One region of the Teredinibacter turnerae T7901 genome, then DNA from elsewhere that is predicted to be linked to it. Evidence: predicted binding sites of a transcription regulator. Region 1 holds the regulator's gene; each other region holds the start of a gene.
The links. The regulator sigma-54, encoded in region 1, starts transcription at its own class of promoters, with help from an activator protein. The targets are predictions, from matches to a motif close to TGGCACANNNNTTGCNNT.
Positions count from the first base shown of each region.

Region 1 (3,246 bases):
GGAGCCTGTGACCGCGCGTGCTAACCGCATGGAATATCAGATCACCAGCGAAACCCTGATCCTCCTCGACAATGCGGCTTTCCGTCAGGAGGGCACCAGCCTAAGCGGCAATCGCATTGAGTACGATGTAAAAAAAGCAGTGGTACGCGCTGGTGGTAAAGCTGATGCGGAAGGCGACGATCGCCGGGTTCGCATGGTGATCCCGCCAAAAGCATTGAGCAAAGAAGACGAACAGCCCGCCGACAATAACAAAAGCTCCAACAGGCCCTAGTATTTATGCAGCAACTGAGTGCCCAACACCTCGCCAAAAGTTACAAAGGCCGCAAGGTCGTCATCGATGTATCCCTGTCTGTGGACAGTGGCCAGATCGTGGGCCTGCTCGGCCCCAACGGCGCGGGTAAAACAACCTGTTTTTATATGATCGCGGGCATCATTAAAGCCGATCATGGCGATATCCAGATTGGCGACAAGCGCGTTACTCACCTGCCAATGCACGAGCGCGCGCGCGCAGGCCTTGGGTATCTGCCCCAGGAAGCGTCGGTATTTCGCAAGTTAACAGTTCAGGATAATATTCTTGCGATTCTTGAGACCCGCAAAGAGTTGAGCCGCAACCAACGCCGTGAGGCGATGGAAAAACTGCTGGAAGAGTTTCACATTGGCCACATTCGCAACAGCCTTGGAATGGCGCTGTCAGGCGGCGAGCGGCGGCGTGTTGAAATCGCCCGAGCACTGGCCACAGAGCCCGATTTTGTGCTCTTGGACGAACCCTTCGCCGGAGTCGACCCGATTTCAGTGAGCGATATTAAGCAGATCGTACAACACCTTAAAAATCGCGGTATTGGCGTGTTGATTACCGATCACAATGTTCGCGAAACATTGGATATCTGTGAGAAAGCCTATATCGTCTCGGAAGGCCACATCATCGCAGAAGGAAGCGCCAATGATGTACTCAACAACAAAAAAGTGCGCGAAGTATATCTCGGTCAGCACTTCCACCTCTAATCGCTTTCTGCAGATAATCAGCAAAATCTCTTGACAAACGACTGACTTTTGTATTTGTCACGGCATAATACTTGCTTCTGATTTTATGCGATTTTATTGCACCTGGACTGCGGCCGGAATACACTAGCCTCATACAAGCCGGCGCCCCACAGGAGTTGCCACTAACTGATAGTGCACTTTAACCAGACGCAGTAAATCGAACTATGAAGCAATCCCTCCAGTTAAAACTGGGCCAGCAGCTCACCATGACCCCGCAGCTGCAACAGGCCATCAGGCTTCTTCAGCTCTCCACGCTCGATCTTCAGGCAGAAATACAAGAAGCTCTGGATTCAAACCCTATGCTCGAAGTTGAGGAAGACCTCAGCGGCGACGACTCTCACAGCGGTATCAATGAACAGGCTCCAGCCAGCAACGAGCTTAATGGCAAGGACAGCGCCGACGGCAAAAGCGATGCTGCAGATGCGAATGGCGCCGACCAGGAGTCCAATTCCGACGCATCCTCCGACGGTGATTGGAACGAAGACAACATTCCCACTGACCTTGCGGTCGACACCAGCTGGGACGATATCTACGACCCCACCCCGAGCGGCACCGGACTCGCAAAACCCGACTCCGACGATTACGATTTTGAATCCCGACGTGGCACATCAGAAACGCTGCAGGATCACTTGCAGTGGCAGCTGAACCTTACCCCCATGTCAGTCCGCGACAAGGATATCGCCGAAGCCATCATTGACGCGGTAAAACCCAACGGTCTGCTCGGCCAGACTCTGGATGAAATTTTTCATGGCCTGGAACCTCACCATGAAGAACTCGAAATGGACGAAGTGGTGGCTGTACTCCACCGGGTGCAACAGTTTGACCCACCCGGCGTTCTCAGCCAGGACGTACGTGAATGCCTGCTCATTCAGCTGAGCCAGCTTGATATCAGCAACGAAGATGTGCGCAACGCAAAAACGCTCGTCAGCGAGTTTCTCGATCTGCTCGGCGGCCGCGACTTCAAACAGCTGATGCGCAAGCTAAAACTGAAAGAAAGCGAACTACAGGCGGCGGTACAGGTTATCCAGGGATTGAACCCGCGACCCGGTGAACAGATTGGCAGCGACGACACAGAGTATGTGGTGCCGGATGTGTTTGTGAACAAGGTAAATAACCGCTGGATGGTGCAACTCAACCCGGATATCGCACCGCGTTTACGCATTAACAGCGACTATGCGTCACTGGTTAAGCGCGCCGACTCCAGCGCTGACAACACTTTTCTACGCGACAACTTACAGGAAGCGCGCTGGTTTTTGAAAAGCCTGCAAAGCCGCAACGAAACCCTGTTGAAAGTCGCCAGCTGTATCGTGGAAAAACAACAGGGGTTTCTCGATTTCGGCCCGGAAGCCATGAAACCGATGGTATTGCACGACGTGGCAGAAATTGTCGAAATGCACGAATCGACGATCTCGCGAGTAACCACGCAAAAGTACATGCACACCCCACAGGGGATTTTCGAGCTCAAATACTTTTTCTCCAGCCATGTGGCCACAGATTCCGGCGGCGAGTGCTCATCTACCGCAATTCGCGCTATCATTAAAAAATTAGTTGCTGCGGAAAATGCACGCAAACCGCTCAGCGACTCAAAAATTACAGGGCTATTGGCAGAACAGGGAATCAAGGTCGCACGCCGCACCATCGCTAAGTATCGCGAGTCTCTGAACATACCTCCCTCGAACGAACGCAAGCGTTTGGTATAGCAAAATCTGGGAATGCCGGTCTAAAGTCTGATGCCGCAAATAAAATTTGCGGCTAAAGTGGGCTTGGATCTGAAACTAATACTGGTAGAATGCGCGCCGTTTGACTCCCTGCAACATCCAACATCTGCTGTTTTACCGGGCGCAACGCTATGCAAATTTCTACCATTCTAAACGCCAAGCGAACCCGAGCGAAGATTGCTGGCGGCAGTAAAAAACGCTTGATCGAAACACTCGCTGGCATTTTTAGCGAATCCGACACTGGCCTCGACCAAACTGAATTGTTCCAACATATTTTCGCCCGTGAGCGGCTTGGCTCCACAGGCATTGGCGGCGGTATAGCCATACCCCACTGCCGCTTCAATACCGAAGGCGCGACCTTGTGCGCGTGCGTAACTCTGGAAGAAGCCATTGACTTCGACGCTGTAGACAGCAAGCCAGTCGATCTCATATTTGCCATGCTGGTACCGGAAAACGCCGAAGACGAGCACCTGCAAACCCTTGCCGC
Region 1 covers NC_012997.1:4,215,214-4,218,459, forward strand. The annotation lists gene lptA (lipopolysaccharide transport periplasmic protein LptA) at 1-271, shown strand, start outside; gene lptB (LPS export ABC transporter ATP-binding protein) at 277-1,002, shown strand; gene TERTU_RS16930 (RNA polymerase factor sigma-54) at 1,206-2,741, shown strand; gene TERTU_RS16935 (PTS sugar transporter subunit IIA) at 2,891-3,246, shown strand, end outside.

Region 2 (3,246 bases), 2.6 Mb from region 1:
AGTGATACATTTTTTGCTTTGTTCCAAAGAAGTATCGTTAGGTGAAAGGTGCTTCTCACGATTCTTCTTCGCTTTTTCTGGATAAACTTCCAGAACTTCTGATATGAGGGCTTCAACCTCTTCGCGTGACATTTCAGACATGATTGTGTCTCCTGAAAGTGTGTTTTCGGGTAATAGGAGCACAAGGATTTGTGCTCCTAGCTAGGCTATTTCGCCCGCCCCGCCGTGAACTTCCTGGACTAACAGCAGGGTTGCTTAATTAAGCTTCGAGCTCAGCTGCTGTTTTACCGATTACGCTTTCGTCTTCTTCTTCAAGAATACCGAAGTCCATCAACAGTTCTTCCAACTCGTCCATAGTTACAGGAGTAGGAATAACCAGTTTTTCGTTGCTGATAATTTTCTGTGCGAGTTCGCGGTACTCATCTGACTGCTTGGCAGCAGGATCGTACTCGATGCAAGTCATACGACGGATTTCTGCACGCTGTACCACATTGTCGCGAGGGATGAAGTGAATCATCTGAGTACCCAGACGCTCAGCAAGAGCGATAATGAGTTCGTCTTCGCGGTCAGTATTACGGCTGTTGCAGATCAGGCCAGCAAGACGCACACCGCCAGAGTTAGCGTACTTAACGATACCTTTTGAAATGTTGTTAGCAGCGTACATCGCCATCATTTCGCCAGATACAACGATGTAGATTTCCTGAGCCTTGTTTTCACGAATAGGCATAGCGAAACCACCACATACAACGTCACCCAGTACGTCGTAGAATACGAAGTCGAGATCGTCTTCGTAAGCGCCTTCTTCTTCCAGGAAGTTGATGGCAGTGATTACACCACGACCAGCACAGCCAACACCGGGCTCTGGACCGCCGGACTCAACGCACTTAACGTCGCCGTAGCCAACTTTCAATACATCTTCCAGTTCCAGGTCTTCAACGGTACCGGCTTCTGCAGCCATTTCCATGATGGTGTTTTGAGCCTTGGCGTGAAGGATAAGACGGGTAGAGTCCGCCTTAGGGTCACAACCAACGATCATTACTTTTTTACCAGCCTCAGCCAGAGCAGCTACAAGGTTTTGAGTAGTGGTAGACTTACCGATACCACCTTTACCGTAAATCGCACATTGACGCATTGCCATGATACTAATCTCCTCAGTTTGTTCGTTTCGCATCGTCTACCCCACGCACGCTGAGCGCAGACATACGCTGGGTATAGAGCAGGCTTTGTGCCAAAGCCCTTACCAAAGCATAAAGGCATTGATTTAAAAGGATTTTTTAGATTCTTCGGGTCACACACATACCAGTATTGTTAGTTACAAACGGGCCTTTCGTTGTGTCAATAACGACAATGCGACAAAGGTTATTTTTTTAATCAATTTCTTCTCTTTATTTGTCACAAAGCCAACAATTTGTTTCTCCCTTCACGTTATTAATCTGTAACGCCAAAAGTTTTTCTTTAAATTTCAATAGCTTTTAATTGGCTTAGTAATTGCTCCTGCTGAACCTAATAATTAAATTCATTCTCAATTCCAGGAGTAAGACTGTGACATCCGATCTCAATCAACTAATAGAAGGTATACGAACAGGCTCCATTGTTCCTTATCTGGGGCCAGGCACTCTCAACGGTGTAACAAATAAATTGGACGGCGCGGCGATTCCTGCAGACAGCGATAGCCTGATAATGGCGATGACAAATGGTCAGCCGATGTCGCCACGTTTAATGTACGAATTCCCCCGCGCAGCGATGCATATAGAAAACAAAAAAGGCCGCAGTTTTATCGAAAACTTTTTAACCAAAGTTTATGGCGAAACACAATGGAGCACCTCTGAACTACATGTCGCGCTGGCAGAAATGGGAGCGCCTTACGTTATCGATGCAAATCGAGATATTCAGTTGCTTCAGCAATATAGTGATCGGGAACATACATTAATCGTCGGCGCTGCCCGCTTAGCGGCTCACCCATATCGCTTTGATATATACCACTTCGCCAACGGCAGCTACACGCTGATTGAGCAAGACCAGGTAAACACTAAAATTCCCGCCATCTTCAAACCAATGGGCTGCCCTCTGCCTAAACCCAGCTATGTAGCCTCAGACGCAGACTTCGTCGACTATATAACTGAGTTGATGGGTGGCTTTGCCATTCCTACCTGGCTGAAAGATTACCGCCAGGAAAAACAATATTTGTTTTTGGGGATGCGTTTCACACGCGACACCGAACGTATGGTCATGAGCGATTTGATCTACGGAGCAAATAAAGAGCTTAGCGGCTGGGCACTCATTGCAGATCCAACCGATAAAGAAAGAAAGTTTTTGGACAAGAAAAATATTCAGCTTATAGAGCAGGACTGGGTATCACTTTTGGAAATTACTGCGGAAAACGCCGCTTAAACACACTTAAAGTCTACAACTAGACATGGGGAAATTTTATGATATTAGAAACTTACGCACAAAACGCCCTGCTCTGCAATGTGAGCGTCAATGGTGAAACATCGTCCAGCGGCCTATATGCTTTTCGTGGCGATATGGTTGTTGAAGAAGGTGAAATTGCTGATGCCCAAGGCCGTCGCCACCCTCCTAAATCCGTCGTCAAGCAAGCGGTTGTGCTTTGCAACGCAGAAAAAATTACAGCTATTGCAGGCGCGGTTGACGACCTTGGCTACCTGCCGGGTTTTATCGCCAAATATAATGCCGACTTCGCCGATGGCATAATTATGCTGTTTTACGTTGCTAACGTTAACCGTCCAATGATGGTAGCCATTGAGGGTTACCAGGCCGTAGTCATCCCACATGACGATGGCGCTGTCTGGACCATGCTGATGGATGATTTGCGCATGGAAAAATCCGACTTTAAAGGCCAGAGTGCGGAAGATAAAGTTATTACTATCGTCGACGCTCTTAAAGAGTTTAATCCTAAGTACGAAGAAAAAAGTTTCAACGATGCGCTCAGCTTCACAGTAGAAGTGAAAAAAGAAGCGCGCGGCCCAGTTTAAGGGCCATATTTAGCGTTGAGTTAGTTCCCCACGCTTGGAGTTAGCTCAACGCGAAATAGCACATAACACGATGCTAACGTTCGTGAACAATCAACTTACCGCTTTTAATATTACGTCATCGCAATATACTTATATTGCTAAGCGAATATAGTAGTGCTACGCAAATATAGCGCTATACATATACACACCAGCCGAAGCGTACATTAAATTGGAACGCACCGCATAACGCTCACAGGCGCCAGCATTTCATCTC
Region 2 covers NC_012997.1:1,595,201-1,598,446, reverse strand. The annotation lists gene nifD (nitrogenase molybdenum-iron protein alpha chain) at 1-141, opposite strand, end outside; gene nifH (nitrogenase iron protein) at 260-1,138, opposite strand; gene TERTU_RS06795 (SIR2 family protein) at 1,543-2,391, shown strand; gene TERTU_RS06790 (hypothetical protein) at 2,430-2,993, shown strand.
Region 2: a site for sigma-54 is predicted at 1,214-1,231, ahead of nifH (nitrogenase iron protein). Genes of this name have one in related genera too.

Region 3 (3,246 bases), 2.6 Mb from region 1:
AGGATAGCCGTCGAATCCGACTCAGTACCACAGGAAGTGAAAATAATTTCCGAATCGTGCTCAGCGCCTAACAGCGTTTGTACTGTTTTACGCGCTTTTTTTACTGCGAATCCTACCTTGTTACCAAAGCTATGCAACGATGACGGATTACCAAACTGTTCAGTAAAAAACGGTAGCATTTCTTCCACAACAACCGGATCGACCATTGTGGTTGCGTTGTTGTCCATGTAGATATCGTTCATTTTACGCTCCTACAAGAGTGGTCAATTGCTCTTCTGTAACAGGGGTGACCTTAACGAATTCACCAAGCGCTTCCATCAGCTTTTGTTGGATACCGCCAACGGTGGCCGTAGCCAGCTGGCAGCCTGAGCAGGCACCAATAAGCTTGATATAAATATTTTTACCGTCGACATCAAGTAATTCGACATCGCCATGGTCGCGCTGAAGTGTCGGGCGAATTTCGTCGAGCGCTTTTTCAATAACTTTAATACGCTGTACAGAAGTCAGCTTGCGTGCTGAAACAGCTTTTTTCTCCTCAGCAACAACGGGCTCAGGTTTCGGCTCTTCTTTCTTGATTTTCACTACTTTCTTCTTGGAAACTACGGGCGCAGGTATAAAAGTTTCGCCTCGCGCGGTCATTTCCTCTGAAAGAATATTTTCGATAGCTTCATGACAAGAAGAACAACCACCACCCGCTTTTGTATAGTTGGTGACTTCTTCTACAGAAGACAGGTTGTTTGCGCGAACGGTATCGCGAACCATTACCTCATCAATGGCAAAACACTTACAGACTAAAGCACCTTCTTCGTGATCATCTTCCAGCTCAATGCCGCGATAATCGGCAACCGCTGCTTGCAAAGCCTCACGCCCCATGACCGAACAGTGCATTTTTTCGGGTGGCAGTCCATCCAGGTAGTCTGCAATGTCCTGGTTGCTGATTTTTAGTGCTTCATCAACATGTAAGCCCTTGATCATCTCAGTGAGTGCTGACGATGACGCAATCGCAGAACCGCAACCAAAGGTCTGAAAACCCGCATCTTGAATAATATCGGTAGCCGGATCAACCTTGAGCGTTAACCGCAATGCATCCCCGCAACTCAACGAACCCACATCGCCAGTCGCATTAGCATCCGCCACTGCACCGGCATTTTTTGGATCGAAAAAATGTTCTTTAACTTTTTCTGAATAGTCCCACATAATCTGCACCTCCAGTCGCCAGACTGCTTAATATTGCACCATCTGTTAAAAAGGATTAACAGGTAAATGAATTACCGCAGCCACAGGTTCCTGTAGCATTGGGGTTTTCGAATTTAAAACCACTGCCTTCCAGATTCTCAACAAAGTCGACTGTGACGCCGTCAAGCATTGAAGCACTGGCCTCATCGAGTAACAGTGTTACGCCACCGCAATCAACAAGCTGATCGTTAGCAGCAGAGTTTTCCTCGAGACGCATAGTGTATTTAAAGCCTGAACAACCACCGCCCTCTACCTGAATACGCAAACCTGCAACTGGCTTGTTTGCGCTTGTAATAAATCGATCTACCGCTTCAACTGCTTTTCCGGTTAATGAAATCATCTTCGTTTCCTCATTCATACTGAACTGTTGCATGGCACCCCTTGGCAAAAACCTTGCAATCAGTGTTTCAGGGTTCTCGTAGGGATAAGTGCAAGCCATGTGCCACAGAGAAACTTAGAATTTTATTGCGGAATATCAAACAGTTACGTAACCGCCCGCTGAAACGAGGATGTTGCGAAAAACACCAGTCACAACCTTTGTCGCCTTTGCGACAAGCCATAGGAGTCTAAAATGCTGATAGACACACTCGCCCCAGGAGATATCATTTACGCTGCTGACGATATAGTGAACGACGGTAGCTTACCCGGATTACCCGATGACGCCTTGATAGCCGAAAAAGATCGTCGTGGCGTCATTATCAATACCGGCCACCTTGAGGAAAATCCAGATAAGGTTCTTGTACTGGTGCGTTTTGAAACAGGCGTCGCAGCGGGAGAATTAGGCCCAGCTGTCGCCTGCTGGCCAGATGAACTGTACATCCCGATGGATAACATGAACTAAAAAGCTGACGGCGAGCGCATAAAGCCACAACACTATGTGCACTTTAAGACATATTGTTGTGGCTTTCCGAACGGTCGAGTAGGTCGCGGGCAACATACCCGTTAGTAGCTGCACACCTGAAATGCGAAGTCGTGTCGCCAACTTTACGTACCTCAGTTCTATCAAGCAGGTTTTCACCCTAGAGCTGGCACGAATTGCGTCTTTGCAGCTAAAAACCGCCACAAGTGTCATATAGCACTCAAAATCTCAAATACACCGTAAACGGGTTTTGTAACTTACAACTGGTTTTTTCCACCAGCGCACACGAACACTGCCATGGTGATTTTGTGAGGAACAGTAAAAAAGAAATAGTGTGTCAGCCCAGTAGCTTGGTCATCCGAAACAACGACAAGCTCGAGGCAATACCGTCACCGAACAGCCAGCGGTTTTTTTGTCCTAACAGAACCACTTAACTAAATCGCAAAGCTAGTTAAAAGACAATTTGAAGAAGACAGGAATGACCCGAAAATTCCAATTCGGGTCGAGAGAAGTATTCAGAGAGCAGGTAACAAACGCAACTCGCTTGCCAGCGCTCCGGACTTACCCCAAGCCGTAGTTGCTTCTATAAACCATTGCGGTTTACTGGGATGCGGCTGAACCACATCATATTCTGCGTATGCCTGACCGTTCTCGTGCACGATAACACTGCCAATCAACTGACCGTTAACAAGCCATTCACCTGATAGCGACTCGGAACTATCGAACGGATCTTTTTTTAGCTCCGTGCGAGTAAAAGCCGCTGGCTCTGCAGGAAGCTTGTCTTGCAAGCCTACAGCGTCTAGAGCACCACGTAGCGCTTGCCAAATTTCACACACGACAGGCCAATCTCGCTGCAGCCGCTCGGTAATAAGATCAGACACTAATCATCCTCATCAAAAAAGGAAGACGCGATAGTGAAATAGGCGTAGCCGCCGATTTCATCACTCGTATCCAGTTCCAAAAGTTTTTTCAATACTGAATACGCCGCAAGCACTCTTCCTCGGCGCAAACGACAAACGCCCAGCGCTTTCAAGCTAAAAAGGTAAAGCCGTTCAGCTCCCGCCTTTTTATGCCATGCTGCAGAGTCATTATTCAACCGACGATAATTTCGGTCAAAACCCGCCAACTTGGCAGCTTGTCGCATCGCACCC
Region 3 covers NC_012997.1:1,630,159-1,633,404, reverse strand. The annotation lists gene nifS (cysteine desulfurase NifS) at 1-242, opposite strand, end outside; gene nifU (Fe-S cluster assembly protein NifU) at 244-1,197, opposite strand; gene TERTU_RS07030 (HesB/IscA family protein) at 1,253-1,576, opposite strand; gene TERTU_RS07025 (nitrogen fixation protein NifZ) at 1,808-2,077, shown strand; gene TERTU_RS07020 (hypothetical protein) at 2,611-2,976, opposite strand; gene TERTU_RS07015 (hypothetical protein) at 2,976-3,246, opposite strand, start outside.
Region 3: a site for sigma-54 is predicted at 1,664-1,681, ahead of TERTU_RS07030 (HesB/IscA family protein). Genes of this name have one in related genera too.